Regions from separate parts of the Bacillus sp. FJAT-45066 genome, predicted to be linked through region 2. Evidence: predicted binding sites of a transcription regulator. Region 2 holds the regulator's gene; each other region holds the start of a gene.
What was found. The regulator CtsR, encoded in region 2, represses protease genes until heat stress. The targets are predictions, from matches to a motif close to ATGGTCAATAAAGGTCAAACA.

Region 1: the regulator CtsR is predicted to act here: its motif matches at 7,601-7,621, upstream of clpP (ATP-dependent Clp endopeptidase proteolytic subunit ClpP).
Region 3: the regulator CtsR is predicted to act here: its motif matches at 3,384-3,404, upstream of clpB (ATP-dependent chaperone ClpB).

Annotation. Positions count from the first base shown of each region.
Region 1 covers NZ_NISQ01000001.1:3,696,842-3,707,847, reverse strand. Annotated here, with positions in the region: gene gpmI (2,3-bisphosphoglycerate-independent phosphoglycerate mutase) at 1-366, opposite strand, end outside; gene tpiA (triose-phosphate isomerase) at 359-1,120, opposite strand; gene CDZ92_RS18475 (phosphoglycerate kinase) at 1,357-2,544, opposite strand; gene gap (type I glyceraldehyde-3-phosphate dehydrogenase) at 2,914-3,921, opposite strand; gene CDZ92_RS18465 (sugar-binding transcriptional regulator) at 3,996-5,015, opposite strand; gene CDZ92_RS18460 (glutaredoxin family protein) at 5,173-5,415, opposite strand; gene rpoN (RNA polymerase factor sigma-54) at 5,429-6,739, opposite strand; tRNA gene CDZ92_RS18450 (tRNA-Arg) at 7,301-7,378, opposite strand; gene clpP (ATP-dependent Clp endopeptidase proteolytic subunit ClpP) at 7,701-8,282, shown strand; gene CDZ92_RS18440 (HPr family phosphocarrier protein) at 8,685-8,942, opposite strand; gene whiA (DNA-binding protein WhiA) at 8,977-9,918, opposite strand; gene CDZ92_RS18430 (gluconeogenesis factor YvcK family protein) at 10,094-11,006, opposite strand, start outside.
Region 2 covers NZ_NISQ01000001.1:2,978,818-2,989,823, forward strand. Annotated here, with positions in the region: gene CDZ92_RS15095 (PIN/TRAM domain-containing protein) at 1-604, opposite strand, end outside; gene disA (DNA integrity scanning diadenylate cyclase DisA) at 743-1,816, opposite strand; gene radA (DNA repair protein RadA) at 1,825-3,198, opposite strand; gene clpC (ATP-dependent protease ATP-binding subunit ClpC) at 3,375-5,813, opposite strand; gene CDZ92_RS15115 (protein arginine kinase) at 5,810-6,895, opposite strand; gene CDZ92_RS15120 (UvrB/UvrC motif-containing protein) at 6,897-7,439, opposite strand; gene CDZ92_RS15125 (CtsR family transcriptional regulator) at 7,454-7,915, opposite strand; gene CDZ92_RS15130 (aminoglycoside phosphotransferase family protein) at 8,152-9,120, shown strand; rRNA gene rrf (5S ribosomal RNA) at 9,563-9,679, opposite strand; rRNA gene CDZ92_RS15145 (23S ribosomal RNA) at 9,765-11,006, opposite strand, start outside.
Region 3 covers NZ_NISQ01000001.1:2,017,362-2,028,367, reverse strand. Annotated here, with positions in the region: gene CDZ92_RS10340 (Cof-type HAD-IIB family hydrolase) at 1-787, opposite strand, end outside; gene CDZ92_RS10335 (alpha/beta fold hydrolase) at 910-1,653, shown strand; gene CDZ92_RS10330 (metal-sulfur cluster assembly factor) at 1,640-1,981, shown strand; gene CDZ92_RS10325 (transcriptional regulator) at 2,002-2,340, shown strand; gene CDZ92_RS10315 (hypothetical protein) at 2,618-2,998, shown strand; gene CDZ92_RS10310 (YjzC family protein) at 3,113-3,292, shown strand; gene clpB (ATP-dependent chaperone ClpB) at 3,425-6,016, shown strand; gene CDZ92_RS10300 (YjzD family protein) at 6,306-6,488, opposite strand; gene CDZ92_RS19985 (hypothetical protein) at 6,630-6,770, shown strand; gene CDZ92_RS10295 (hypothetical protein) at 6,965-7,705, shown strand; gene CDZ92_RS10290 (hypothetical protein) at 7,795-8,568, shown strand; gene CDZ92_RS10285 (BMP family ABC transporter substrate-binding protein) at 8,742-9,695, shown strand; gene CDZ92_RS10280 (ComZ family protein) at 9,698-9,883, shown strand; gene CDZ92_RS10275 (hypothetical protein) at 9,916-10,158, opposite strand; gene CDZ92_RS10270 (beta-ketoacyl-ACP synthase III) at 10,349-11,006, shown strand, end outside.

The DNA of each region.
Region 1 (11,006 bases), 720 kb from region 2:
TACGCCACCGTCTGAAAGTAAGCCAAACACATGTAGACATGAGTTTTTTTCTTTTACATGATTCATTGCATTAATGAACGTTTCGTTTTGTTCGAAATGACCTTCACGAATCGCAACGTTTACACGCGTTAAACTTTGGTACACAATTCGTCCTGCACCAATGTTTAAATGTCCAACTTCGGAATTACCCATTTGGCCTTGTGGTAGTCCAACTGCTTCTCCACTCGCAATAAGCTCTGCATGAGGATACGTCTCCCAGAACGTATCAAAATTAGGCTTTTTCGCTAGGGCAACAGCGTTCCCACTTTTTTCACCACGTAGGGCAAAACCGTCTAAAATAATTAGTGCAACTGGCTTTTTACTCATTCTTACCTGCCTCCAAAAGCTGTAGGAAAGACTGAGGCTCTAAGCTTGCGCCACCAACTAAAGCACCATCGATATCAGATTGTGCCATGTATTCTTTAATGTTAGCAGGTTTTACACTTCCACCATATTGAATACGAACAGCATTTGCAGCAGCTTCACCGAATTCAGCAGCTACAACACCACGAATGTGTGCACATACTTCGTTTGCATCTTCTGCAGTAGAAGACTTACCAGTACCGATTGCCCAAATTGGCTCGTATGCGATAACTGTTTGTTTTACTTGGTCTTCTGTTAAACCTGTTAATGCTTTTTTCACTTGGTTTCCAACTAGGTCGTTTGTTTGACCAGCTTCACGCTCTTCAAGTGTTTCGCCACAACAAACGATAGGTGTGATTCCGTATTGGAATGCTGCTAACGTTTTTTTGTTTACAGATTCGTCTGTTTCTGCGAACATTTCGCGACGCTCAGAGTGACCGATTACACAATAGCCAACGCCTAAGTCTTTTAGTGCAGCTGGGCTTGTTTCGCCAGTGAATGCACCGCTTTCTTCAAAGTGCATGTTTTGGGCACCGATTTTTAAGTCTTTGCCTTCTGTGTTTGTTACTAGACGTTCTAAAAATAATGCTGGTGCACATACAACTGCGTCTACTTTTGTTGGAGAAGGAACTAGTCCTTTTACTTCTTCGACGAAGCTTACTGCTTCTGATAGTACTTTGTTCATTTTCCAGTTACCAGCGATGATTGGTTTACGCATGTTTGAAAACATCCTTTCCATGCTTGTTTTTGGCTGCCTTTTTGCAATATTGTCCGTTGATTTCCGCTGCAGTCACTCGCTTTCCGCGGGGAGGGATGTGAGCCTCCTCGTCTTCGCCTGTGGGGTCTCACACTTCCCTCTATTTCCCGCAGGAGTCGAGTGCCTTCAGCTCCAATCAACTCTTGGTTTTGAATATTTGCAAAAGCATCAATCTTTGTAAAAAACTCTTAAAAATTTTACTTATCGTTTAATGCTACTACTCCTGGTAGGGCTTTGCCTTCCATGAATTCTAGGGATGCGCCTCCACCTGTGGAGATGTGACTCATTTTGTCTGCTAGGTTGAATTTTTCAACTGCAGCTGCGGAGTCGCCTCCACCGATGACTGAATATGTATTCGTAGATTCAGCAAGCGCTTCTGCAACAGCTTTTGTTCCGCTAGCAAACGCTTCGTATTCAAATACCCCCATCGGTCCATTCCAAATCACAAGCTTAGAGTTACGGATTACGTCTGCATAAATCTCAGCAGATTTCGGTCCAGCGTCTAAACCTTCCCAGTCGGATGGAATTTCTTCGATAGGTACAACCTTTGTATTTGCATCTCTAGAAAACTCATCGGCTACCACTACATCTACTGGGATGTATAAGTTAACACCGTTATTTTTCGCTTTTTCCATAAACGATTTTGCTAAATCAATTTTATCTTCTTCTAGTAGAGATTTACCTACATCATGGCCTAATGCCTTGATGAACGTGTAAGCAAGTCCTCCACCAATAATTAAGTTATCTACTTTATCTAAAAGATTGTCAATAACACCGATTTTATCTTTTACTTTCGCTCCACCGATAATAGCTGTGAATGGACGATCAGGATTAGAAAGAGCTTTTCCTAAAACATCTAATTCTTTTTCCATTAAAAGACCAGAAACGGCTACATCTACATGGTGTGCAATTCCTTCTGTAGAAGCATGTGCACGGTGTGCTGCACCGAATGCGTCGTTAACGTACACGTCAGCTAGTTCGGCGAAACTTTTCGCAAGCTCTGCGTCGTTCTTTTCTTCACCAGGGTAGAATCGAACGTTTTCTAGTAAAAGAACATCGCCTTCTGCCATCGCATCAACTTTTGCTTTTACCTTTTCACCGTATGCTTCGTCCGCTTTTGCTACAGGGCGACCAAGTAGTTCTTGAAGGCGTGCTGCTACCGGTGTTAAACGTAGCTCTTCTACTACTTCCCCTTTAGGACGGCCTAGGTGACTTGCTAAAATAACTTTTGCACCGTTGTCTACTAAATGTTGAATAGTAGGAAGTGCTGCGCGAATACGAGTTTCGTCGCCAACTACTCCGTTTTTCATTGGAACGTTGAAGTCAACACGACAAAATACTCTTTTACCTTTTACATCAATGTCACGAATGCTTTTCTTGTTCATGTGAAAAGGCCTCCCCTTTTTAGGAATTTTATTATCCAAATGGCTGTTTTCGGTTTTTAGTTGCTCTAAACTCAAGTAGCCAGCAAACTTTGTCCGTTGATTTCCGCTGCAGGCACTTGCTTTCCGCGGGGAGGGATGCGAGCCTCCTCGGCTTCGCCTGTGGGGTCTCGCACTTCCCTCTACTTCCCGCAGGAGTCAAGTGCCTTCCGCTACAATCAACTCAGTGTTTCAAAAGCTACAAAGACCTACAGCCATTTAGAAAAAAGCCAAACATAAAGAAAGGAGGAAGGGATATGTACCCCGTCCCCCTTTTAACCACTACTTATTATATCTAAAAGGCTTGTGAAATCTCAAATATTTTGTGAAAGATTATAGACCTTTAGCAGCCATGTATACAGCTAAGTCTAACACACGGTGAGAATATCCGCTCTCGTTGTCATACCAAGAGATAACTTTAACCATGTTACCTTCCATTACCATTGTAGATAATGCGTCGATCGTAGAAGAGTCTGGGTTACCATTGTAGTCACCAGATACTAATGGCTCTTCAGAGTAACCTAAGATTCCTTTTAAGTCACCTTCAGCAGCTGCTTTGAACGCAGCATTTACTTCATCAGCTGTTACGTCTTTGTCTAATTCTGCAACTAAGTCAACTAACGAAACGTTAGGAGTTGGAACACGCATCGCTCCACCATTTAATTTACCTTTTAACTCAGGTAATACTAGAGAAACTGCTTTTGCAGCACCAGTAGTCGTTGGAATGATGTTTTCCGCTGCTGCACGAGCACGACGGTAATCTTTATGTGGTAAGTCTAAGATTTGTTGGTCGTTTGTGTAAGAGTGAACAGTTGTCATCATACCACGTCTGATACCAAAGTTGTCGTTTAATACTTTTGCAAATGGAGCTAAACAGTTAGTTGTACAAGATGCATTAGAAATGATATCGTGGCTAGCAGCATCGTACTTGTCTTCGTTAACACCCATTACGATTGTGATATCTTCGTCAGTAGCAGGTGCAGAGATGATTACTTTCTTTGCTCCAGCTTCTAAGTGTTTCGCAGCGTCAGCACGCTTCGTGAAGAAACCAGTAGATTCCACTACGATGTCAACACCCATAGCACCCCAAGTTAATTTCGCAGGGTCACGCTCAGCTGTTACTTTGATCGCTTTTCCGTTTACTACTAAGCTGTTGCCATCAACTGTTACTTCAGCGTCTAATCTGCCGTGAACAGAATCATATTTTAAAAGGTGAGCAAGCATGTTAGCATCTGTTAAGTCGTTAACTGCTACTACTTCTACCTCAGCGTTTTTTAAAGCTGCACGAAATACGTTACGTCCAATACGTCCAAAACCATTAATACCAATTTTTACTGCCATGTTAAGTTCCTCCTTAGGATTCTAAGAAAATTTTTATTTTGTATGGCTACATTCGTAACCTATTTGAAGGGGTGTTACTCCCTAATCAACTCTTTTGCTGCACCTTCATCTGTTATAAGAATCGTGTTAGGTGCTTGTTTTAAGTAAGCCCGGATTGCTTTTGCCTTAGATGCTCCTCCAGCGACAGCGATTACCGTTTCTATTTTTTCCAATTCAGCAAGTTGCATTCCAACTGTTTTTACTTTATGAACAACTTCTCCTTGTTCATTAAAATAATAGCCAAACGCTTCGGCAACTGCCTGTTTTTGCTCGATCGTAGCTACTTTAGCTTGATCAGTTTTTCGACGTTCTGCCATCGTTTTAGCGTCCCCTATACTGTGAACGACCATACTACATTTTTTAATGAGGGAAAGTACCTCTTTAATCGAAGGTTCTTCAATCATCGTTTGGTAGGATGCGTTACTTAGTTCATCAGGAATGTGTAGTAAACGATAGCTTCCTAATGCTTTTTCAGCCATTGAGGCACAAATGGTGTTTGCTTGATTTTGTACATTCTCTCCAAGGCCACCTCGAGCTGGTACGAAAAGAAGTTCACGATTTTTAGCATCCGGTTTCATCATCTCTGCAACTGCAGCAATCGTTGTGCCACCCGCAACTCCGATAATATTCTCTGCATGGAATCGTTCTCTCATACATGTGACACATGCGCGTCCCATCTCTTTTTTCACCCAAGGAGATGTATCACTATCTCCAGCAACAACGACAACATTAGGTAGATGAAGTGTTTTTTTTACTTTTTCTTCTAAGTGTTTAAGTCCGAAGACTTCCTTCATCATTTCTTCTAACTTTTGCATGAGTACTGTACCCTCTTGCGTTAACGTCATACCGGATGAGTGTACAAGAAGTAAGTTTTGCGATTTTAAAAAATCGACTTCACTCCGGAGTACTCGTTCGCTCAAACCTAAGTTGACCGACAAAGCTCTTCTTCCAATTGGCTGCATTAATCGTATGTAGCGTAAAATCTCGTAACGTTTCTGCATAATGGAAAGAAGATCGGGTAACAATTTCTTTTGTACTTCAATTAACTCTCTCATGATAGCTACCCCTTTTAGTGGTTCATTATTCTTAAAAATGATATGATGGACGTTTTCCGTCCCTCTATGACATATTATGTCCCACCACTAATAAAAAAAATTCACCTTTGCTACATCTTGATTGTAACAAAGATGAAACCCTTATTGCAACTAGGTTTTACCCCAATTTTTCATGTAAACGTTTTCTTATGTCTTCTTTGTGAAAAATTCCTTCTGCATAAACTTCTCCATCGTTCTCGAGTACTGGAATTCTAATTTGATATAACTCTAACAATGCATCATCTTTATAAATATCTACTTCTTTAAATGTAAACTCATACTCTTTTTGCAAATCTTCCACTATCACTTTTGCCTTATCACAAAGCGAACAATTTTCTTTAGTATATAGAATAAATTCCAATTTAACTCACCTTTCAATCGTACCTTTTCCTCATGGAAGAAGATGGAATTCCGAGAATGTCCCGATATTTTGCCACTGTCCTTCGCGAGATATCTATATGATAATCTTTCTTCATTATAGTTGTCAGCTTTTGATCGGATAACGGTTTTCGTTTATCTTCCCCATCGACTAATTTTTGTAGCACTTGATGGACTTGCTTAGACGATTTATCTTCAGCGTATACCGTTGCTACACCTTGACTAAAGAAGTGCTTTAATTCATATAGTCCGAATGGAGTTTGAACATATTTATCTTTCGTCGCTCGACTTACTGTAGATTCGTGCACTTGAAGCCTTTGGGCAATCATTTTCAGTGTTAACGGTTTCAAAAATTCAGGGCCATTTAAGAAAAAACTTTGTTGCAAGGTCACTATTTCCTCCATAACTCCTACAAGTGTTTTTTTCCTGTAATCTATACTTCGAATGAGCCATTGGCAATGCTTCATTTTTTCTTCCAAATAATCGTTCGCTTCTTTTTTCAAGGCTCTTTGATATAAGCGATTGACCGTTAACTGTGGTAAAAATTCGTCATTCACGCCAACTAGCCAATCTCCATTTATTTTTTGTACCATCAAGTCAGGAACAATATATTTCGGTTGTTCTCTCGTTTCATATTGTTGACCTGGTCGTGGATTTAAAGTCGTGATCAAATCAAAGAGGTGTTGGACTTCTTTTAATGTAATTTCATATTTTTTTGATATTGTTTTGAACGTTTTTTGCGAAAGTAAGTCAAAATCGTTTTCAATAATTCGTTCAGCCAGTAGTTCACGGTTGTCCATACTTTTTAGCTGAAGAAGTAAGCATTCTTTTAGATTTCTTGCACCTATACCTGATGGATCGAGATTTTGTATGGTTTGTATCGCTTTTTGTACTTCTACTTCTTGTTTCCGAAGTTGCTTTGCAATGAAAGTTGTTTCTTCCGTGATATAGCCGTTTTTGTCGATATAGTCTAGCATGGCTTGTAATGTCGCATGCTCTTGTTTTGATAAGTGTAAGTCAAGTAATTGTGCCTTTATATGATCATGTAATGTTTCGCCTTGATAGCTAACATTTTCAATGGAAAATTCGTTTGAGTTGATGCTCGTAGTACGATTTCTAATTGGATGTGTGTTTGTAAATGTTTCTTTTAGATCAAGTAACGGATTTTCTAATACTTGTTCTTGTATATATGTCGCAAGTTCGATTGTGGAATATTGAAGTAATGAAATGGCTTGCTTTAATTCTTGAGTCATCGCAAGCTTTAACGTTTGCATTTGATATAGACCGACATCTTGTTTCATCTTCATCGCTATTCCTCCTCCACTTATCTATTTTACATGAGATACGTAGCATATGGTATAGAAAATATATGGTATGTAAGGCCATTATCCTAGTAATTATTATATACGAGGTAGATAGAAGAATTATGTTAGTTATTGTGGGTTTGTGGGGATTTTTTTAAAAAATGATGTGTAAAAGGCCAATGTTGATTTCCGTGCAAGGCTTCGCTTTCCGCGGGCGGTAAAAAGGAAGGTTATTTTCACTGTCGTGAAAAAACCTACTCCTCGGCGCAAGCGCCTGTGGGATCTCCCGTTCCCCGCTTCTCCCGCAGGACAAGGAAGGCTACGGGAGCGATGCATCCTTCGTAAGGAAATGCGATAGCATTTTCGAGGAGTCTCAGTCTTGCACGGAAATCAACAGGTAAGTATTTAAATATCAACACTACGCTTTAACATAGCTGAAAAAAATAAAAACCTAGTGCGCCGACACTAGGTTGGTTGTTTATTGGATGTTGCGGCACTTGTCCGCTACAAAAAAATTATAACAAGAATATATGTAGCATACTAGTTTAAATATTTTCCAATCAATGGCGCGCTCGAAGGGATTCGAACCCCCGTCAGACATGGTACCGGAAACCACCGCTCTATCCCCTGAGCTACGAGCGCACGTATATAATGCAATGAAAATATTATATGTCATATAAAGAGTGAAAACAAGATAAAAAGCTTTTAATGGTTAGTTACTAGTGGCTAGTGCATAGTGGCTAGTATTGTTTCCATTTCCTAATCACTAATTACTAACAACTAACCACTAAAGAAGTTTATTTTTACGTGGAATGGATATGATGTATAGGGGTAGAAAAATGTATCGTATTTTGCGATGGTTTTTATTTGACCATTCTTGACCTTATATGTATGATAAAAGTACATAAGGAAATTATTTTCCTGACTTATTTTAACGGAACTATGAGAAGGAGGAAAAGTGAAAATGAACTTAATTCCTACAGTTATTGAACAAACAAGCCGCGGCGAGCGCGCATATGACATTTATTCTCGTCTTTTAAAAGACCGCATTATTATGCTAGGTAGCGCAATCGATGATAACGTTGCAAACTCCATCGTTTCTCAGTTGTTATTTTTAGCAGCGGAAGATCCGGAGAAAGATATTTCTTTATACATTAACTCTCCAGGTGGATCAATTTCAGCTGGTATGGCAATTTATGATACGATGAACTTCATTAAGCCTGACGTGAGCACAATGTGTGTTGGTATGGCTGCATCGATGGGAGCATTCTTATTATCAGCTGGTGCAAAGGGCAAGCGTTTCTGCTTACCGAACAGTGAAGTGATGATTCACCAACCTCTTGGTGGAGCACAAGGTCAAGCGACGGAAATTGAGATTGCTGCGAAACGTATTCTTTTCTTACGTGAGAAGTTAAATGGTATTCTTGCAGAAAATACTGGTCAACCTATGGAAGTAATCGGGCGTGATACGGAACGCGACAACTTCATGACTGCTGACCGTGCGTTAGAGTATGGATTGATTGATAAGGTTATTAGAAATAGCTAGAATTTAAAGGATTGTATGGTCCAGTTTCTTCACTTTTTGGTGGGGAAACTGGATTTTTTATGTTAGATCATTCTAATTCTTTTCTATACACAGTTTATTAACAGTTTACTTTGCAATCGGGAGGTATACTTGGTTTTATCAGCGAAAATGTGAATTTTATCGGCGAAAACTCGGTTTTTATCGGCGAAATCTAAATATTTATCAGCGAAAATATAGATTTAATCGGCGTTGACCACCTATTTATCGGCGAAGCTACTGTTTTATCGGCGATTCAGTTCAAATATCGGCGCTGATTATAATTCTATGGATCATAACCTCAATAAATAAAAAACAACACCCTCAAAAAAGGTGTTGTTCTATTTTCAATTCATCACTAAGGTTTTCCTAACCCCTAATCACTAATTATCCTTCTTGCTCCACAAACTTCACCAATGCGTCTAATGCTTCTTGCTCGTCGTGGCCGTCTGTGATTAGGGTGATTGTTGCACCTGAACTTACTGCTAAACTCATTAAGCCCATGATGCTTTTGGCATTTACTTTTTTACCGTCTTTTTCTAAGAAAATATCGGCTGTGTAACGGTTTGCCTCTTGAACGAAAAGAGCAGCTGGGCGTGCTTGTAATCCTGTTTTTAATCCTACTTGTACTTGTTTATTAACCATGTCTTTTTCCTCCTCTAAATCTATCTTTAAAAGGTTAAACTTTTTCCCCTGCGCGAAGTTTATCGGCAATTTCATCTATTTTTCGTAGGCGGTGGTTGATTCCGGACTTACTGATGGTACCACTTGAAACCATTTCGCCTAGTTCTTTCAAAGTCACGTCTTGATACGTAACGCGTAGTTCCGCAATTTCTCTAAGTTTATCAGGCAAAATTTGTAGACCAGCTGATTCATCGATATAACGAATGTTTTCTACTTGGCGTATTGCGGCGCTAATTGTTTTGTTTAAGTTGGCTGTTTCGCAGTTTACTAGCCTGTTAACAGAGTTACGCATGTCACGAACAATTCGAATGTCTTCAAACTTCAAGAGCGCTTGGTGAGCACCCATTATATTTAGTAATTCTACGATTTTTTCGGCTTCTTTTAAATAGTTGATGAAGCCTTTTTTCCGTTCTAATGTTTTACTGTTTAACTGAAATGTATTCATTAACTCACACAAAGAGTCGTTATGTTCTTTGTATAAAGTGAATACTTCAAGGTGGTACGAAGATGTTTCTGGATTATTAACTGATCCACCTGCTAAAAATGCCCCGCGTAAATAGGAGCGCTTACAACATTTTTTTTCGATTAACGTTGGTGAAATATCGCGAACAAATGTGAAGCCATCTTTCAAAATCTGTAGCTCTGTTAAAATGCTTTGAGCTTGTTCAGCGTATCGAACGATATATACGTTATTCTTTTTTAATCGCATTTTCTTTCGAACTAAAAGTTCTACACGAACGTCGTACAATTTCTTCGTTAACGTATAAATACGTCGTGCAATGGCTGCATTCTCGGTTTGGATATCGAGAATTATTTTTTTATTAGAAAAAGATAGTGCACCATTCATACGGATTAGTGCAGCAAGTTCCGCTTTTGCGCAACAATCTTTTACTTCAATAGTTGTTAATTCTTTTTTCGTTTCTGATGCGTATGACATGTGATTTCCCCCCTCTTGAGAAAAATGATTGGGGAAGTGATGAAGAACATCTCAACCACCTGAATATGTTTCATAATGTACAATGCGCATCCGTTTGCACTATTTCTGTTTTCATTAACTTTACCATGAAACTGATTAGAGGTGCACTTTAATTTTGCGTGTACTCGTGCACTTTTTATTTTACTTTTAACATAGAGTATAAAATCGAAGCTACTTTTTGTGTGTCATGCCTAATAACACCATCTACATGTTGCACAATTTTATCATGTAGCACTTCTACCCCTAAGCTAGAAAGTTTTTCAAAGTCATATGTTACCGGTTTGGCAAGTTCTTTTTTATACCGATCTTTAATCATTTCTGGAATATTTTCTTCATTAACTAGTACGGTGTCAATAAAAGGTGTAGAAATATGTTTGTATAAAGCCTTTAAGTGGTCACTAGCTGTATAGTCTAATGTCTCACCTGCTTGTGTCATTATATTACAAATGTATACCTTCTTGGCTTTTGAGTGACATACCGCTTCACCGATTTTTGGAACTAATAAATTAGGCAAAATACTTGTGTATAAGCTACCTGGTCCAATAATAATTAAGTCAGCCTGCATAATTTCATCAACTGTTTCTTGTAATGGCTCTAAGTTTTCAGGTGTTAAAAACACTCGATTAATACGTTTACCTGAGTAAGGTATTTTCGATTCACCAGAGACAATTGTGCCATCTTCCATTTCAGCATGAAGGACGACGCTTTGGTTCGCTGCAGGTAATACTTTTCCACGGACGTTCAATACTTTACTCATTTCCCGAATCGCATGAACGAAGTCGCCTTTAATCGTTGTCATTGCTGCTAACAATAAGTTTCCAAGCGAGTGACCAGAAAGTCCATTACCTGTTTGAAAACGATGTTGGAATAGATCTTCAATAAGCGGCTCTACGTCAGATAATGCAGCAAGCACATTACGAACATCGCCTGGTGGTGGAATATGGAGCTCATCTCTTAATCGGCCAGAGCTACCCCCGTCATCCGCAACCGTTACGACGGCTGTAATGTCGATGTCATAATGCTTTAACCCCCGTAATAAAACAGATAAA
Region 2 (11,006 bases):
GAAGTTCTTCAAGAACAAAGCGAGGAATGACAATCGTTCCCTCTAAGAATCCAGTTTGACATATATCCGCAACTCGCCCATCTATAATAACACTTGTATCTAAAATTTTTAATTTTTTAGAAGAAAGATCCACCTCTTCGTCTTCTGTGGCTTTCTTTTTTCCAAATTTAGTAGAAATAGAAAATAAACTTACTAATTCATCACGCTTTTTAAATCCTACTTGGAACCCTAAATAACCTAATAATAGCGTTACAAAAATCGGTATTACCGTACTTACAATTTGAAAAGGGATTTTCTCTAATGGAATAACAGCTAAGTAAGCAACAATTAAACCAAGTATCAAGCCTAAACTACCAAACAAAACGTCAGTAACTGGAGCTTTTACAATGGACTCTTCCACCCACTTAATAAAGCCAACTACATAATCAACAAACCAAAAAGTAAGAATAAAAAATATAATGGCACCAAAAATGGCAACAGTATAAGGCTTGTTTAGCAGTTCTATACCACCTAAATTTAATAATGAGAAAAGTTCAGGAATAAAAAATATACCTAGCATTCCACCTATAACAATAAAAAATAATTGAACAATGCGCCTTAACATTGTTTCACCTCCCTTTATACATTATAAACAGTTTCAAACAATTGAAACGTCATTATGCTTAGAAAAATATTTTTTGTTAAGTTTTTGACATGTTTCTGCAATATTGTTGTCACGAAAGTCGCCTCTTTTGGTAGAAAGTTATATTTGCCTATCAATTAACAGTTGATCCTGAATACGTTTTAAGCCTTCTTTTATCTTTCTCGCCCTTACTTCCCCAATACCTTCTACATCATCTAACTCTTCAACCGAAGCAACCATGGTATGCTTCAATCTTTTAAAACGGGTTACTAAGTTTTCGATGATTACTGGTGGGAGGCGTGGAATTTTATGAAGAACTCTATATCCTCTGGGTAAAACTAATTCTTCTGGACTTGTAAAGCTAGAATAACCTAATAGCTTTAATATGATGTTATCATCTAACAAGTCTGTATTGGAAAGCTTCTGTAACTTTTTTAATATAACAAATGCATCTTCATTTTTTTCCACACAATAATCCTTAATTAATAAAATTGTCTCTTCTTCCATATGTGCGATTAACTCTGTAAGCTGAAGACGGATAAGACGACCTTCTGTTCCTAATTCATTAATATAGCTAATGATTTCATTTTTTATTCTTAATACCATTTCTATACGATGTATAACCTGCAAAAGTTCCATAAACGTAACTTGTTCCTCAAATTCTAGTGCTCCTAAATTCGTTATACTTTGATCAAGTACCGATTTATACTTTTCTAACGTTTGGATTGCTTGATTTGCTTTCGTAAAAATTACTCCGATATCTTTTAATGCATAGCGAAATTCACCTTTGTATAAAGTGATAACGTTACGTCGTTGAGAAATAGCAACAACAAGGCTCCCAGTTTGCTTTGCCACCCGCTCTGCTGTACGATGTCTCATTCCTGTTTCGGTAGAAAGGATAGTTGGATTAGGAGTTAATTGTGCGTTTGCATATAATATTTTAGTGCCTTTTTCATTTAATATAATGGCTCCGTCCATTTTAGCTAACTCATACACATAAGCTGGACTAAACGAGCAATTTATAGAAAAGCCGCCGTCCACAATTTCTTTTACTTTCTCGTTATATCCAACAACAACAAGACCACCAGTATTCGAACGCAAAATATTGTCTAGCCCTTCACGAATTGGGGTGCCAGGTGCAATAAACTGTAAAATTTCTGCCACTAGCTTTTCATTTTGATTTATATCTTCCATTCTTGTCTCTAACCCCCTAGAACATATTGCAATGCTTGTTCTATCGTTGCAACCCCTATAACTGCAATCCCTTCTGGAGCCGTCCAACCGCCTAAGTTTTTCGCTGGTATAATGACACGTTTGAATCCTAACTTTGCCGCTTCCTGAACACGCTGCTCTATTCGTGAAACCCTCCGAATCTCTCCAGTTAATCCGACTTCTCCAATAACTACATCCGCTGCATCTGATGCTTGATTTCGAAAACTGGAAGCGATACTTACTGCAATTGCCAAGTCTATAGCTGGTTCATCGAGTTTGACACCACCAGCAACTTTCAAATAAGCATCTTGGTTTTGTAATAATAGTCCCACTCGTTTTTCAAGTACAGCCATAATTAAGTTAACTCGGTTATGATCAATGCCAGTTGCCATTCTTCGTGGATTTCCGTAGCCTGTCGCGGAAATAAGTGCTTGTATCTCTACTAATACCGGACGGGTTCCTTCCATAGATGCGACTACCGTTGAGCCTGCCGAACCTTTTGAACGCTCCTCTAAAAATATCTCCGATGGATTTTGCACTTCCGCTAAGCCAACTTCTTTCATTTCAAATATTCCAATTTCATTTGTCGATCCAAAACGATTTTTAACGGATCGTAATATTCGATATGTATGGTGACGCTCTCCTTCAAAATAAAGAACTGTATCTACCATATGCTCTAAAAGACGCGGCCCAGCTATTGCTCCTTCTTTTGTTACATGCCCAACAATAAAGGCAGCGATGTTTTTTGTTTTGGCAATTCTCATCAATTCTGCTGTACACTCACGGACTTGCGATACGCTACCAGGCGCAGAAGTAACTGCTGGGTGATAAACTGTTTGAATCGAATCAACAATCAATAATGTTGGTTGTACCTCTTCTACCGCTTTTGCAATCAAATCAAAGTCTGTTTCCGATAATACGAAAAGCTCATCTGCATTGACCTCTAAACGATCGGCGCGTAATTTTGTTTGCTGAACAGATTCTTCACCAGAAATATATAACACTCTATGCTTCTTTGTAGCTAATTGAGAACAAACTTGCAAAAGAAGTGTAGACTTTCCTATACCAGGGTCTCCCCCTATTAATACAAGGGAACCTTGTACAATACCTCCACCTAACACACGGTTAAATTCCTCCATGTCTGTAAAAATGCGTGGTTCTTTCATCGTTTGAATGGAAGTGATTGACTCTGGCTTTCTTATCGTTGCAGCACCTGTTGTAAAAGCACCTCTTCTGCCAGTACTTCTCTCCTCTACCTCTTCTGTCATCGTATTCCAAGCATTACACCCTGGGCACTTCCCCATCCATTTTGGTGATTCATACCCGCAACTCTGACAAATAAACTTCGTCTTACGTTTTGCCATACTAAAACCCTCTCCAGTTAAAAATACCATTGTTTTCCTAATTTTATGATACAACATTTAATATGTACAATCTAATTTTAGCTATTATTTTTTCCTGAAAAGTGAGTTTCTACCTATACAAGAAAGAGGTAAACACATTTTGCTTATGTTTACCTCCAGTCAATTAGCTTTTTGAATTATTTAACTTTTTCTACAGGGCGGACAATAAATTCGTTTTCAATGACATCTAAAACTATTTTTTGTCCTTTTTCGATTGTTCCTTTTAATAGCTCTTCTGAAAGCTTATCTTCAATATGCTTTTGAATAGCACGGCGTAGTGGTCTTGCCCCGTACTCTGGGTCATAACCCTCTTCAGAGATTTTATCTTTAGCTGCTTCCGTTAATTCTAACTCAATATCTTGTTCTTTTAAACGTTTTGTTAGTTGATCAGCAAGTAATGTAACAATCTCTTTTAAGTGTGGCTTCTCTAAAGAATGGAACACAATCATTTCATCGATACGGTTTAGGAATTCTGGACGGAACGCTTTTTTCAGCTCATCCATCACTTTTCCTTTCATATCTTTATAATTTTGGTTTTCATCTTGTACGTTAAAACCAACATACTTATTACGTTTAAGAGCTTCTGCTCCCACATTGGACGTCATAATTAAAATAGTGTTTCGGAAATCTACTGTTCTACCTTTAGAATCTGTAAGTCTGCCGTCTTCTAGTACTTGTAGTAAAATGTTGAACACATCAGGATGTGCTTTTTCAATTTCATCTAATAAGACAACAGAGTAAGGCTTACGGCGAACTTTTTCTGTTAATTGTCCACCCTCATCATAACCTACATACCCTGGAGGAGAACCCACTAAACGCGATGTAGAATGTTTCTCCATAAATTCAGACATATCAATACGAATCATAGAATCTTCATCACCGAACATAGACTCTGCTAAAGCTCTTGCAAGCTCTGTTTTACCTACCCCTGTAGGCCCAAGGAAAATAAAGGAGCCGATAGGACGCTTCGGGTCTTTTAAACCAGCACGTGCACGGCGAACAGCTTTTGAGACAGCTTTTACTGCTTCATCTTGACCAATAACACGTGCATGCAACAATTCCTCCATGTTAAGAAGCTTATCTGTTTCTGTTTGTGCTAATTTGGATACTGGAATTCCAGTCCAGCTAGCAACAACTAAAGCAATATCTTCTACAGTTACTTCATTATTTTCTTGTCCTTGCTTTTCTTTCCACTGCTTCTTCGTTTCTTCTAACTTTTCGCGTAAACGCTGCTCTGAATCACGTAAAGAAGCTGCTTTTTCAAATTCTTGGCTTTGGACCGCTGCATCTTTTTCATTTCTCACTGTTTCAAGCTTTATTTCTAACTCCTTTAAATTTGGAGGAGTTGTAAAAGAACGTAAACGAACTTTAGATCCTGCTTCATCAATTAAGTCAATTGCTTTATCAGGTAAAAATCGGTCAGAAATATAACGGTCAGAAAGTTTCACTGCCTGATCAATCGCTTCATCCGTAATGGAAACTCTGTGATGCGCTTCATAGCGATCTCGTAATCCAGTTAAAATTTGAATCGATTCTTCAATTGTTGGCTCATCCACTCTAATTGGTTGGAATCGACGCTCTAGTGCTGCATCTTTTTCAATATATTTACGGTATTCATCTAACGTTGTTGCACCGATACATTGTAATTCTCCACGAGCTAAAGACGGCTTCAAAATATTCGATGCGTCAATTGCTCCTTCTGCACCACCAGCGCCAATTAACGTATGCAACTCATCAATGAATAAAATGATATTTCCTGCCTGGCGAATTTCGTCCATTACTTTCTTAAGACGATCTTCAAACTCACCACGATATTTTGTGCCAGCAACAACAGTTCCCATATCTAATGTCATGACTCTTTTATCACGTAAAATCTCTGGAACCTCATTATTTACAATCTGCTGGGCTAATCCTTCAGCGATCGCTGTTTTCCCGACTCCAGGCTCACCGATTAGTACTGGGTTGTTTTTTGTTCTTCTACTTAATACTTCAATCACTCGCTGAATTTCTTTACTTCTACCGATAACAGGGTCTAAACTACCTTCACGTGCTACAGCAGTTAAATCTCTCGCTAAGCTATCTAAAGTAGGAGTATTTACATTAGAAGTAGATCCACCTTGGTGTGAACTCGATGTTTCACTGCTTCCTAACAGTTGGAGTACTTGTTGACGTGCTTTGTTTAAGCTCACACCTAAATTATTTAGGACGCGTGCCGCAACACCTTCACCTTCACGAATTAATCCAAGTAAGATATGCTCTGTTCCAACATAAGAATGACCTAACTTTCTTGCCTCATCCATTGAAAGCTCAATCACTTTCTTTGCTCTTGGTGTATAGTGAGGAATAGACTGTGTATTTTCTTGTCCGTGTCCAATTAAATTTTCTACTTCTTTTTGAATCTTTTCTGGTCCAAGTCCTAGTGCAACTAATGCTTTTGCAGCTATACCTTCCCCTTCACGAACTAAACCAAGTAAGATATGTTCTGTTCCTATATTGTTATGACTTAATCTAAGTGCTTCTTCTTGAGCAAGTGCTAATACTTTTTGTGCTCTCTCTGTAAATCTACCGAACATCATACATCATCGCCTCCAGTTTCTTTCGTTTTTTCTAATTGTAGTCTTTCTCTTATTAACGTTGCTCTTCTTATATCACGCTCATTCGGTCTTAGTGGACCGCCTGCGTATTGTTGTAAAAATCCTGGTTGGGTTACAATCATTAATTCATTTAATATCGTTTTTGATACTTGTTTTATGAGTCCTAAGTCAATACCTAGTCGAACATCTGACAAACATTTTGCAGCTTCTTTTGTTTCAATGATTCTACTATTTACTAGAACACCATAAGACCTAAACACTCTGTCTTCTAATTGTATGTGAGAAGTTTTAAGTAATGCTTCTCGTGCAGATCTCTCTTGCGTAATTAATTGATTTACTACACTTAATAAGTCTTCAACAATGTCTTCTTCAGATTTTCCAAGTGTTATTTGATTAGAAATTTGAAAAATGTTTCCTAAAGCTTCGCTACCTTCCCCATAAATTCCTCTAACAACTAATCCTAACTGATTAATTGCAGGAACAATTCGATTCATTTGCTGTGTAAGAACTAATGCAGGTAAATGCATCATGACAGATGCACGTAAACCGGTACCTACATTCGTAGGACAACTTGTTAAATAACCGTATTTTTCATCAAATGCATAGTCTACCTTTTCTTCTATCGCATCATCCAACTCTTGAGCGACTATTAATGCCTCTTCTAGCTGTAAGCCAGGAAATAAGCATTGTATGCGAATATGATCTTCTTCATTTAACATGATGCTTATGCTTTCATCTTGAGAAAGCAAACATGCCCCGTATGGTGAATCTTCAGCTAGATGAGGGCTTATTAGATGTTTTTCTACAAGCACCCTTTTTTCTACAGGTTTCAAATCACTAATCGTTACAAGCTCCAGTTCTTTAAACAAAGCTGATTCAACCATTTCTTTTGTTAGTAACTCAACAATTCCCTTTGATTCTTCGTTTGAAGCAACCGTTGGGTAATTAATATCTTCTAAGTTCCGAGCTAGACGAACTCGACTGCTTAATACGATGTCAGAAGCTGGCCCTTCATCGTTCATCCATGAGCTCAACGCAAGGTTAAGAAACTTTTCAAGAGACATTTTACTCTTCCCCCTCTTTACTTAATTTCTTCTCTAACGCTCTTATACTATCGCGAACTTTGGCGGCTTGCTCAAATTCTTCCTGTTTAATTAATTCCTTTAATTCTACTTTTAAAGATTCTAGTTCTTTCTTTACATGTATGCTACCACCGATTCGCTTTGGAACTTTTCCAGCATGCTCAGCATTTCCACTGTGCAATCTTTTTACAATTGGCTCTAAACGAGTTTGGAATGCTTTATAACATTGCGAGCACCCAAACCTTCCTACTTTTGCAAATTGGCCAAACGTCATTTTACATTTCTCACATTGAATAACTTTTTGTTCTGCAAAAGCATTTTGACTCGCTTTATTAATAAGTGGTTCTGTGTTTAGTAAGCCACCTAATAAGTTATTGATGGAAAACCCAGCATTACCAGGAAAAGAAAACATTTCCCCTTTTTCTTGCGCACATACTTCACATAAATGCACTTCTGACTTTTCACCATTTATTATTTTTGTAAAGTGCAAGGTAGCTGGTCGTTGTTGACATTCTTGACAGATCACGATACATCTCTCCCTTACCGATACTTTAATGTAGTAATCATCGCATGTAACATGCGAGCACGTAATTCATCTCTTTCCGGAAGTTCTAAGTATAAGACAGAACGGTCCATTACACTTATCATAATCTTCGCTTCTCTAGAAGAAATAACTCCTTCTTCTATAAGTCGAAAAATCACATCTTCCGCACTAGATTGCGATATTCTGTTATGAACAATAGTTAAAACTTGGTCAATAAGGTGTAAGTTATCATGAGGCTTAATCTTAATGATGCGAATATAACCACCACCGCCACGTTTACTTTCCACTACGTAACCACGCTCTAAAGTAAATCGCGTATTAATAACGTAGTTAATTTGAGAAGGTACACATTCAAACTTATCAGCAATTTCACTTCGTTTTATTTCTGCAAAATTTTCTTCATTACGTTCTACTATTTGCTTTAAATATTGTTCAATTATATCTGAAATGTTTCTCATGCTACCCCTCCCCTCTGACCTTGACTATCTTTGACTATAATTAAAATATATATAAACTTAAAGGATTTTTCAACTATTAAGTACCTAAACAGAGTTCCACTTTTTGTTAGGAATTAAACATGAATAAGAAAAAATAATACATTTTTCTATGTAATTATTAAATATCAACTAATGTTTGAATTGTTGCAGGGTAATGACAAATTGATGTAGAAAAGATTAATTCATTGGGAAAAACAATGCGTGTAAAAAGAGGAATGAAAGGAACATATATGAGAAAAATACCAGAAAACTATTCAAACATGATAACTGCTATTCATAAAGAGAAAGGACGAGAATGGTTAAACAACCTCCCCTCTCTAATTTCTTATTGCGAAAAAAAGTGGAACTTTTACATACAAGAGCCTTATGAACTTTCATACAACTATGTTGCTCCAGTAATTTGCAGGGATGGAAAGAAGCTCGTATTAAAATTATCTGTACCTAATCATGAATTTGAAGATGAACTAACCGCTATTTCATTATATAAAAATAACAAAGGAATGGTTAATTTAATAGACTGTGAAAAAGAAACTGGAATAATGCTTTTAGAGCAACTGGTACCTGGGATACCGTTATCCACCATCAAAAATGATCAAGCTACTACTCTTCTTGCTGCCCAAGTAATGAGACAGTTATGGAAAGAAGCTCATTTGCACACACCATTAAAAACTACCCAACAAAATGAATTTTCGTTAAAGAGAATTATTCAACAAAATCCGAATGGCATTGGTCCCTTTTCAATTGATTTGTTGTTAAATGTTTTATCTATATTTAGCCGTTTGAATTCTAGCATTCAAAAATATTATGTATTACACGGGGATTTGCATCATTATAATATATTATCCTGTCATGCCAGAGGATGGGTTGCGATTGACCCTAAAGGCTTAGTAGGCGAAAGAGAGTATGATGTTATACAGTTTTTATTAAATAGATTGCCAAATGATAATAAGACCCACGTTATTCAAAAACGTATAGAAATTTTTGTGGAACAATTAGATTTGAATAAAGAAAGGTTATTACTTTGGGGATATGTTCACTCGATTTTGTCTGTTTGCTGGTCAATAGAAGAAGGCGGAGACTGTAATAAGGACTTTTTCGAAGTAGTAGATATCTTTAATAGGTTATACTTGAGTGAGTTTCCAAATGGGGGTTATGGAAAACAATGAACTTTCTCGGTCTATCAAGTTCGTTTTCTTCTAATTTATAACTAAGTTTCACTTCATCTTTTACATACAAAAAAGCCCATCGCCTAAACGCTTAACTTTTCTTTTCTCATTGCCCTGGCAACGTCCTACTCTCACAGGGGGACAGCCCCCAACTACCATCGCACCGAAGAGCTGAACTTCCGTGTTCGCGGTGAAACCAGATGAGCTTCGAATCTCTTCGTCTGCTTCCGTCGCTACGTTCCTCACGTACCCTCGCAAACGTACACTCTGGTACTCACTCCGTCGCATCCTCGACCTTCTCGCTCCTCTGGTCCCGCCGAGTATCTGGTTTATATTTTATCCTGTATTCCTACTTTATATTAGACCTTCGGTCTTTCATCCCCATTCCTCACACGAACAAAAAAAGCCCAGCGTCTAAACGCTGAACTTTTCTTTTCTCATTGCCTGGCAACGTCCTACTCTCACAGGGGGACAGCCCCCAACTACCATCGGCGCTGAAGAGCTTAACTTCCGTGTTCGGTATGGGAACGGGTGTGGCCTCTTCGCCATCATTACCAGACATATGAAATTTTGAAGGATGTTCCTTCAAAACTAGATAACATGTTTTCCTGTCAAGAAAGTGATTGTATCGTTCTAATTTGGTTAAGTCCTCGATCTATTAGTATTCGTCAGCTACACGTGTCGCCACGCTTCCACCTCGAACCTATCTACCTGATCATCTTTCAGGGATCTTACTAGCTTGCGCTAAAGGAAATCTCATCTTGAGGGGGGCTTCATGCTTAGATGCTTTCAGCACTTATCCCGTCCGCACGTAGCTACCCAGCTATGCCTTTGGCAAGACAACTGGTACACCAGCGGTGCGTCCATCCCGGTCCTCTCGTACTAAGGACAGCTCCTCTCAAATTTCCTGCGCCCACGACGGATAGGGACCGAACTGTCTCACGACGTTCTGAACCCAGCTCGCGTACCGCTTTAATGGGCGAACAGCCCAACCCTTGGGACCGACTACAGCCCCAGGATGCGATGAGCCGACATCGAGGTGCCAAACCTCCCCGTCGATGTGGACTCTTGGGGGAGATAAGCCTGTTATCCCCGGGGTAGCTTTTATCCGTTGAGCGATGGCCCTTCCATGCGGAACCACCGGATCACTAAGCCCGACTTTCGTCCCTGCTCGACTTGTAGGTCTCGCAGTCAAGCTCCCTTGTGCCTTTACACTCTACGAATGATTTCCAACCATTCTGAGGGAACCTTTGGGCGCCTCCGTTACTCTTTAGGAGGCGACCGCCCCAGTCAAACTGCCCACCTGACACTGTCTCCCACCCCGATTAGGGGTGCGGGTTAGAATTTCAATACAGCCAGGGTAGTATCCCACCGACGCCTCCACCGAAGCTAGCGCTCCGGCTTCTCAGGCTCCTACCTATCCTGTACAAGCTGTACCAAAATTCAATATCAGGCTACAGTAAAGCTCCACGGGGTCTTTCCGTCCTGTCGCGGGTAACCTGCATCTTCACAGGTACTATAATTTCACCGAGTCTCTGGTTGAGACAGTGCCCAGATCGTTACGCCTTTCGTGCGGGTCGGAACTTACCCGACAAGGAATTTCGCTACCTTAGGACCGTTATAGTTACGGCCGCCGTTTACTGGGGCTTCGGTTCAAAGCTTCGCTTGCGCTAACCTCTCCCCTTAACCTTCCAGCACCGGGCAGGCGTCAGCCCCTATACTTCGCCTTGCGGCTTCGCAGAGACCTGTGTTTTTGCTAAACAGTCGCCTGGGCCTATTCACTGCGGCTCTCTCGGGCTTTAACACCCTAACAGAGCACCCCTTCTCCCGAAGTTACGGGGTCATTTTGCCGAGTTCCTTAACCAGAGTTCTCTCGCTCACCTTAG
Region 3 (11,006 bases), 960 kb from region 2:
CTAAAAATACTGCTATGCCGTCTTCTTCATTAGTTAGTGTTACTTCGTTTGCTTTTTCTTTTAATTCTTCAATTGCATTGCCCATCGCTACACCAGTGCCAGCATACTCAATCATTTCAAAATCATTATCTTCGTCACCAAAAGCGATAATATTTTGTTGCGGAATGTTGTAGTGTTTTGCAATTCTTTCAAGACCTACTGCTTTACTTAGTCCTGTACGTACAATTTCAATAATGTGCCATGGAGCAGCCCATCTTCTATGATCGATTACCTCCGCATGCACTTCAGATAAATAGTGACGTATTTTATCTACTTCATCTTCACTTGCATGAATTAATATACATGTAGGATCTTTCTTTAAAATACTTCTTAAATCCCCTGTTTCCATTTTTGGATTCCCAAAACTGAATATATCTAACAACTTTTCATCATGAAAATGAAAATAAACATCATCCATTACTTCTGCTAAAATGTTATGAATTTGATATTTTTCACTAATCTTTACAATTTCTTTAACCGTTTCTAAATCAAGAGGTTCATGGAATACTCCCCAATCATCGTTTCCAGGGAAATGAACAAACGCACCATTAAAATTAACAATTGGTGTAGTTAAGCCAATTTCTTCATAATACATAATACTTGCTCGATAAGGTCGTCCTGTTGCAATTACAACTTCGTGTCCTTGTTCCATCGCTTTTCGTAACGCTTGTTTGTTTCTTCTAGAGATTTTTTTATCGTCTGTAAGTAATGTTCCGTCTAAATCTATAGCAATTAAATGTTTTTCCATATGTACTCCTTTATACAAAAAAATAATGTCTTATTTTAAGTGTAACCTTTTTTCAAAATAATTGTCTACATGTTACACTTGTTCTATGGAAAGATATAGAAATTGTTTGGGGGAGAAAGATAATGATAATTGTAAACAAGCAGTTTGTCGGTGAAATTCCCTTGTTAGAAGTTTATAACGAGTCGATTGCAGAACAAAAAGCGCCGACAATCTTTTTTATTCATGGCATTACAAGTATGAAAGAAATGAACTTATCTTATGCCTATTTATTAGCGGAAAAAGGTTTTCGAATCTTTTTACCAGATTGTACTTATCACGGAGAAAGAACGAATAGGAAAAATGAAGCGGAATTAGGTCCTGTTTTTTGGAAAATAGTGATACAAACTATTCATGAATTAGATTTTTTACGAAAACATTTTCTACATCAGGGAAAAATAGACGAAGACAGAATTGGAGTCGTTGGTACTTCCATGGGTGGATTTATTACCCTTGGTGCACTAACGCAATTTGAATGGATCAAAACAGCAGTTAGCCTAATGGGTTGTCCTGATTATAAATCATTTGCCCAAATGAAATTAAGTGCGCTACCTGAAAATACTTTCTCTGAAGAAGAAATTAGAACAGCATTAGAACAAATTGTTCCATATGATTTAAGTAAACAACCAGATAAATTACAAAACCGTCCATTATTTTGTTGGCATGGAAAATGTGATAAGGAAGTTCCATCAAACTATATAGAAGAGTTTTATGAAGCGCTAAAGGACTCTAGCTCTCATTTCGAATTAGTTATTGACGAAAAAGCAGAACACAAAGTATCTAAACATGGCATGTACAAAACAGTTAGTTGGTTTAATGAATACTTATGAAGGGAAGATGAACATGGGACAAGAAGACTTAAAAGTAAAAATTATGGAAGCACTAGAAGAAGTGGAAGATCCGGAATTACGCGTTGATATTGTCAACTTAGGACTCGTTTACGGAGTAGAAATAGAAGAAGGGATAGTAGTAGTAACAATGACATTAACGTCTATTGGTTGCCCTCTTGCAGGCACAATTGTGGAACATGTTAAAAAAGCGTTAATTAACATTGATGGTGTCAAGGGTGTAGATGTGAATATTACATTTAATCCACCATGGAGCAGAGATAAAATGTCTAGGTTAGCGAAAATTGCTTTAAATGTTGCGGATTATTAAGCAGAAGGGAATTGGTTTTAATGGAAAATAAAATTATATTAGTAAGCTCTAATCAGTTAGGAAAAGGTGAAGAAGCACTTGGGGAATCTGTATTAGAGACATTTTTCACTTTATTAAAACAACGTGAAAGTTTACCACATGCAATATTCCTAATGAACACTGGTGTACTCACAGCTACAGAACAATCACTAACATCTGTTCATTTAGGAGAATTAGAAAACAGTGGCGTACACGTTTATGCATGTCGTACATGTGTAGAACATTATGAAGTTGCCGACAAACTAACAGTCGGAAAAATAAAAGGCATGGATCTATTCGTTGAACTAGCCACTAAACATGAAGTATTAACTATTTCTTAAAAGTAAAGCTTTGTTAAGGATTAATGTTGATATTTAACTACTTATTAGCTGTTGATTTTCGTGCAAGGAGGAGACTCCTGCGGGAGAAGCGGGGAGCGGGAGACCCCGCATGCGCGAATGCGACGAGGAGGATCCCGGCCCGCCCGCGGAAACCGAAGCCTTGCACGGAAATCAACAGCGGTCTTGGAAACAGCTAAAAGAAAAAATAAACAACATTTAAGACATTCACCCATTCCCATTTCCATGAATAAGATACGAAAGAAAGGGAGGGGTATGAATGTATTACCAAAATCACCAAGATTTTTACAACCGTAATCACCAAAATACTAACCATATGTATGAACTTTGTGCGAACCACTTAAAGGATTACGTAATGGTGCAAACACAAGATGGAAATCAATTTGATGGAATTATTGTAGATGTAGCCGAAGATAATGCTACCTTTGCAGTACCAATGGATGAAACAGACCAAATGAGCGAACAAATGCCGCAAGGGGATATGCATAATCAAATGATGAGAATACCATTTGGTTACCCTGGCTACGGATATTCAGGCTACGGTGGCTATCCAGGTTATTTTTATCCAAGAAGAAGATTTCGTCCTCTCGTCTTACCATTAGCAGCAATTACTGCTATTTCATTACTTCCATATTTCTAAAGAGATTTTCCCTTCAATATATTTTAGAGCGTTGGGTAAAATAAATATGAATTCCATATTACATGTGCACCGAAACATGTAAAATGGAGTGCTCTATATTAGGAGGGAAAATGAATGGGACAAAACCAACAATTTCGACCTGGCCAAAAAGCACCGAATAACGGTACTTACTTAGAAATCGGTGAAACAGGAAGTATGGTCAAAAATCCTAAAAGAGTAAATTTAAAAGCTGGAGACTCTTTCCCAGAAACATCTAACCATAACCGTGTCTGGGCAAGAAAACGCAGGCCTTAATGAAATAATAAGTTGCAAGAAAGAAACTTTTCATGCAAATCAAACCATCCTTCTTGTAAGGATGGTTTTTTCTTCTGTATAATAGTGTTAAAAGGTCAATAATGGTCAAACTATAATAGGAGGCTGTTAATTATGGATATAAATATTCTTACTTCACACTTACAGCAAACATTACAACAAGCACAAACGATAGCTGTGGAGAAAAAACATACAGAATTAGATATAGAGCATGTTATTTTTACATTACTAAACCAACAAGAAGGGATTGCTAAGAGAATTTTTGAAGTGGCGAATATTACAATACATTCTCTTCTGTCTGAACTACAAGAAAAATTAAACCAAAAAGCAACTTTCCAAGGAGAAAGAAATAGCCAAATCTATGCGTCACATTCATTAGTTCACTTTTTTCAAAAAGCAGATGAACTAAGAAAAAGCTGGCAGGATGATTTTATATCAACGGAACATGTAGTTTTTCAATTTGTAAAACAAATAAACAATAATCGTAATTGGCAAACACCTATTTCGTTAGAAAAAATCGAAGAAGCTATTAGGAAGATAAGGGGGAACCAGAAAGTGGATAGTCAGCATGCTGAAGAAACATTTGAAGTGTTAAAAAAATATGGTAGAGATTTAATTGAAGATGTAAAGTCAGGAAAAGTGGATCCTGTAATTGGACGTGATCAGGAAATTAGAAGAGTGATTCGAATTTTATCACGAAAAACGAAAAATAACCCTGTCCTAATTGGAGAGCCAGGTGTTGGTAAAACAGCTATAGTAGAAGGACTAGCTCAAAGAATCGTAAGAAAAGATGTACCAGAAGGCTTGCAAAATAAAACTATCTTTTCCCTTGATTTGAGTTCATTAGTAGCAGGAGCAAAATTCAGAGGTGAGTTTGAAGAAAGATTAAAGGCTGTCTTAAATGAAGTAAAGAAAAGTGATGGACAAATCATTCTTTTTATTGATGAACTACATACAATCGTTGGAGCTGGTAAAACAGAAGGAGCGATGGATGCAGGAAATATGTTAAAACCAATGCTCGCTCGTGGTGAACTACATTGCATAGGGGCAACAACCTTAAATGAACATCGACAATACATTGAAAAAGATCCAGCATTAGAGAGAAGGTTTCAACAAGTAATGGTTCAAGAACCTACAGTAGAAGATACTATTTCTATCTTAAGAGGGTTAAAGGAAAGATTTGAAATACACCATGGAGTAAATATACAAGACAGAGCAATCGTATCGGCAGCTACTTTATCTGACCGATATATTTCAGAACGTTTTCTTCCTGATAAAGCAATTGATTTAATTGACGAAGCTTGTGCAATGATTCGCACAGAAATTGATTCTATGCCTACCGAATTAGACGAAGTGACTAGAAGAATCATGCAACTAGAAATAGAAGAAGCGGCATTAAGTAAAGAAAAAGATAAAGATAGTGAAGAAAGGCGACTACAAATTAGAAAAGAATTAGAAAAATTAAATGAAAAAGCAGCAACTATGCGTGCGCAATGGGAAGTTGAAAAAAGCTCTATTCAAGGAATTAGACACAAACGTGAACAACTAGAAAAACTTAAGCGTGAGTTAGAAGAAGCAGAAAGTAAGTATGATTTAAATAAAGCAGCAGAAATTCTCCATGGAAAAATACCAATACTGGAAAATGAAATTAAAAACCTAGAACAAGCATCTAAAGAAAAAGAAGGAAGTAAATTACTAAGAGAAGAAGTAACAGAAGAAGAAATAGCTAGTATAGTTGCCAAATGGACAGGTATCCCAGTTACAAAATTAGTGGAAGGGGAACGAGAAAAGCTACTTAATCTTGAGACTATTTTACAAAAAAGAGTAGTTGGTCAAGACGAAGCAGTTCAACTTGTTTCTGACGCTGTTATAAGGGCAAGAGCAGGTATTAAAGACCCGAATCGACCTATTGGCTCCTTTATTTTCCTTGGGCCAACTGGAGTAGGGAAGACAGAATTAGCTAAAGCACTAGCACAATCGCTTTTTGATAGTGAAGAACAAATTATTCGAATTGATATGTCAGAGTATATGGAAAAACATGCGGTATCCCGTTTGATTGGTGCACCTCCTGGGTATGTAGGATATGAAGAAGGTGGGCAATTAACAGAGGCGATAAGAAGGAAACCATATTCAGTCGTGTTGTTAGATGAAATAGAAAAAGCACATTCAGAAGTATTTAATATATTATTACAAATGCTAGATGATGGAAGAATTACGGATTCACAAGGTAGAACAATTGATGTAAAAAACACAGTAATTATTATGACATCTAATATTGGCTCACAATTTATGCTTAATAATCAAAATGAAGAAAACAAAAGTGAAATTTCAGCGGAAGTAAAAGAACTTGTCATGAAACAATTAAGATCACACTTCCGTCCTGAGTTCTTAAATCGTATCGACGAAACTATCCTGTTCGCTCCATTGGATAAAAATGAAATTCGTTCTATATTAGATAAATTAATCAATGAATTGCAAAAGCGCCTACAAGATAGAAGAATGACAGTTACGCTAACAGATGAAGCAAAAGATTATTTAGCAGAAGTAGGTTATGAACCACAATATGGAGCTAGACCCCTAAGAAGATTTGTCCAAAAACATATTGAAACATTACTTGCAAAAGAAATAATCAAAGGAACGATAAAAGAAGAGGAAGAAATTGTAATTGATTTTAAAGAAGGAAAATTGTATTTAGTATCAAAGTAATAAAAGACAGACTGTGTTAAGGATTATATTGATTTTTTTTTATACTAGTTTAGCAGTTGATTTCCGCGCAAGTCGGAGGCTCCTCGAAAATGCTATCGAATTTCCTTCGTGCGATGCATCGCTCCCGTAGCCTTGCTTGTCCTGCGGGAGTAAATCCCACAGGCGAAGACGAGTAGGCTCCAGCCACTCCGAAAAGTGATGGCTTGCGCGGGAATCAAATGCAGTTCTTGTAAAGCCAAATAAAAAAGAACTTGTCTACATCAGTCAAGTTCTTTCTTGTAAAAAAATATTAATGTTTTTCAACTGGTTCGTTCGGAAGAACCGCACCGATTAATGAAATAACTAGTGTAAACACTACAGCTACACCACTTGCAATTACATAATTATATGTATCACCTTGCATACTTGCAATAACATAAGAAATCATGTTTACAAGTAATAAAGACCATACTAAAGTCCAAAAGAAACGCATATTAGTATATCCTCCTATCATAAAGAACTACATTCTTCGGATATTTTACCACAAAGTACGCATATAATAAACGTAAAAATGTATTCGTTTTCTTTAGTAATTTTTTCTGTAACCATATTTTTGAAAATAGGAGGATATACTTTGGCAAATCAAGATAAGTTAAAAGAGCTGAAATTATTGTTAGAACAAAAAGAAACAAACTTAACGGAACTAGGAAAAGAAACATTACAACGCTTAAATGAAGAGCTAACTAATGTCCATGACGAAGAAGGTGCTTGCTAAAATCGCCTTCTTTTATTTTTTACTTTAGGTAGATTTACCATTAAAATGAAATAACAAATAATATGAAATAACACGAATGTGAACTTTAGCACAAATTATTGAACAATATGGAAAAATCCTTCAAAAGCCTTTAACAGGAAAGTCTTTTTTTCATACGATAAAATATACGGTGAAGATGTTGGAGGAAAGGAAGTATGATGGATAGAAATATACGATTTTTTCTAATGGGAGGTCAATGGAATGTTGTTCATGTTCCAGAGAAGCCAAACGGATTTGGAGTACTTATTATCGGGGACACTAATCACTTTGTAGATGAGCACAAGAGCTTATGGACGCAACATATAGGACGAACGAAAATAATGGAACAACTTCTAAGTGCAGGATATACCATTTTTTACTCTAATTTGTACGGAGCAAATTGGGGAAGTGAAAGAGCTTTAGAACATATACAACAGTTGTATCATATCGTTTTAAAGCAGGAAATCTTAAATAGTAAGATTCATATTTTAGCAGAAGGAATGGGAGCCCTAGTTGCACTTCAATTGATGGAAATAATAAAAGAAAATGTGCGCTCCGTAGCTCTTATAAATCCGTGTCTTGATTTATATGCTCACTACAAGCAAGAAAAAGAAAGAAAATTCTTCTTTAAAAAAATATATAAAGAGCTATTAGATGCACATAAAGTGAACAAAGAGGAATTAGAAAATAAAATAAAGCAAATAAGTGGTCATCACTTTATAAGTGAATTGCCAGTTAAGATTTGGCAAACTACAACGAATTTCACTTACGATCCTAACGTACATTGCAAAATATATGAAGAATGGAGAAAAAAACTTTCACATCCAATTCAAGTAACGTATCACCTTGTGGAAAAAAGATATTCTTACGGTAGTTCCATTTGTCAGTTCTTTACGAAATTCGAAACAAAACTATAAAAGTCTCTATTCTAAAAATCGAATGGGGACTTTAATTATGTCGATTGCATAAGATACGGTAAGAGCTAGTTTTCGAGGAGGGATAAAACTTGAATAGAATTGTAGTAATCGGTGCTTCCAACTTTATTGCCTTTAGCTTGTGTAAAAAATTGATAGAGGAAGAATATGAAGTATTAAGCATAGAAACGGAACAACAACAACGAAAAGAAACAGATGAAATGTTAATGGAGATTGGAAGAAATGCATTCTTTCAATATAAAAACGTAGAAAGCCTAGAACTGTTAGAAAGTGAAAGTGGAGGGGCAGCCTTCTATTTTCCAGAGAAAAAACTAACAGAAAACGAGAAAAAACACCTAAACAATTTGTCACAACTCTTTGAGATTGTTTACATTATCCAACGAGTAGATACAGCCAATGACGACTGGATAGAATATTTGGATTCACTTGGTAATGTAGTAATGATTCTATTTAATGAAGTGTTTGGACCGTGGCAGCCAGAAAAAGATACCATCCAAAGAATAATTTTTAATAAAGTCGAAGGAAAAATGGATTGTGATGGAGAAAATGACATGGTAGTAGAAAAAGACTATATATATGTAGAAGATGTTTCAAAAATATTAGTTTCTTTATTGGAAAGTAAAGAACGAATTCATCAAAAAGTATTACTGGTAACAAATCCAAACAAAAACGTATCTGATGAATTGGCTGTGGAGTTGTCTATTAAACTATCGAAAGTTAATACGTCACCTATAAGGAAAGGCGAATCCGTTTGGAATTTCATTGATTGTAAACCAACTTATACCGTAAAACAAGCGGTTGAAGATCATGTATTACATTCTAAGATTCGTAGAAAACGTATGTAAATTATATTAAGAATATATGGTATTTTTGAAATATCTCTTTTATTATAATGAGATGAGTGTAATATATAAGTTAGAATAGGAAAGTTTTTCTTTCCTAATACATAATAATGTAACAATAGTTTACAGTTTTTTACTTGTTAGGATGGTGTCTTCACTTGAAAAAAATAAGATTTATGACTTTATTTTCTATAATTGTTCTTCTTCTATTAACTTCTTGTGGACAAGTTTCTTCGAATGATAAAAATAAAGTTGGACTACTTGTTCCAGATACTATAAATGACCAAGTTTGGGGAACGAAAGGATATAAAGGTTTACTTAGAATTCAATCTACATTTAATTTAGATGTGTTCTATGAAGAAGGAATTGAACAGGAAGAAGAAATAAAAAAAGCAGTGAAGGAATTCGATAAAAAGGGAATTACGTTTATTTTTGGTCATGGAAATCAATACGCAAAAGTGTTTGACGAAATAGGAGATGATTATCCTCATATACATTTTGTTTGTTTTAATTCAACCGTTTACGGGAAAAATGTTACAAGCCTAAACTTTAAAGCAAATGCTATGGGTTTTTTCGGTGGAATGGTTAGTGGCCATATGACAGAAACGAATAAAGTAGGAATTATTGCTGCATTTGAATGGCAACCTGAAGTAGATGGCTTTTTTGAAGGTGTTTCTTATCAGAACCCTGACGCTACAGTGTTCATTGAGTACACTCAAAATTGGGATGACCCTAAAATTGCATTAACTATCCTTAAAGGTATGCTAGAAAATGACGTTGATATCGTTTACCCAGCGGGGGACGGCTTTAACGTTCCAGTCATTAATCAATTAAAGAGTAAAGGCAAATATGCGATTGGCTTTGTTACGGACCAATCTGACTTAGGAGAAAATACAGTGTTGACCAGTACTGTTCAACACGTTCCAGAATTATATGAACTAGTTTTTAGAAACTACTTATCTGGCGAATTATCATCTGGATCACTATATTTTGATTTTGAAGATGATGTTATCTCACTAGGGAAGTTCAGCCCATTAGTCGATAAACCTTTTCAAGAAAAAATACTCCAAAATATAGAAACATATAAAGAAACAGGTTTATTACCAAACGAACAAGTAAAAGGAGAATAACAATGGAAGATCAATTAAAACAAATGCAATTTATGCAAATCGCTATGAAACACTTACCAGAAGCGAAACAGATGCTTGACGAAACTGGAATCGAATTAAGTATAGAACACCTTCAACCATTCATGACACTACTAACAAAAGTAATGGACGAAGCATACGAACTAGGAAAGCAAGAAGGACAGAAGTAAATAATACAAAAAAAGGACAAAGTGAAATTCACCTAGTCCTTTTTCTTTTTTAAGAAATCTAATAATGGGGATAATTCATTTACTAACGGTTTTAACTTATTCACAGACTCCATTATGGAATCAACTTTCTCAAATAACTCCGTATAATTATAATTAGATACATTCAATTGAGTCATATCGAGAGGCTTTTTCTCTTCAGGTTGTTGTTGTTCTCGTTCCCCAAACATTAAGCGAGAAAATGGGTCACTATTAACTTCATGTTCTTTCTCATCCAAAATATCTCCACCTTTCCAAAGACTTCACTGTATCCTATGCATTACTAGTCAAACGTGCATAGGCAGAAGTCTAATTTTAATACTTAACTTTACATGTGCGGGGTTAACTATTGTAATATGTGACATTTTATTATAAAATTAGTACCAAGTCATAATATTTGATAATAAATTAGAGAGTTAGGTGTTGTGAATGAATGCGGGGATTATTGGTATTGGTCGATATTTACCTGAAAAAATAATGACAAACCTAGATATGGAAAAGATTGTAGATACATCGGATGAATGGATTAGAACGAGAACGGGGATTGAAGAACGAAGATTAGCAGAGGATAATATAGATACTTCAGATATGGCTTACTTTGCAGCGCAAAAAGCGTTGGAAGATGCAGGGGTAACGGCAGAAGATTTAGATATGATTATAGTTGCGACAGTGACACCAGACCGTCCATTTCCATCTGTTGCTTGTATGATTCAAGAACGCCTTGGAGCAAAAAAGGCTTGTGCATATGACTTAAGTGCTGCTTGCGCAGGTTTTATGTATGGAATCATTAACGGAAAACAATTTATTGAAAATGGTGATTATAAAAACGTATTAGTTGTCGGTGTAGAAAAGCTATCAAAAATTACGGATTGGAATGATCGAAATACAGCTGTACTTTTTGGTGATGGTGCAGGGGCTGTAGTACTTGGTCCAGTTTCTGAAAATAAGGGAATACTATCTTTTGAATTAGGAGCAGACGGTACAGGAGCAAAACACTTATTTCAAGATGAATACATTATAATGAATGGGCGAGAAGTTTTTAAATTTGCGGTTAGACAGATGGGAGAATCTGCTGTAAATGTCATTG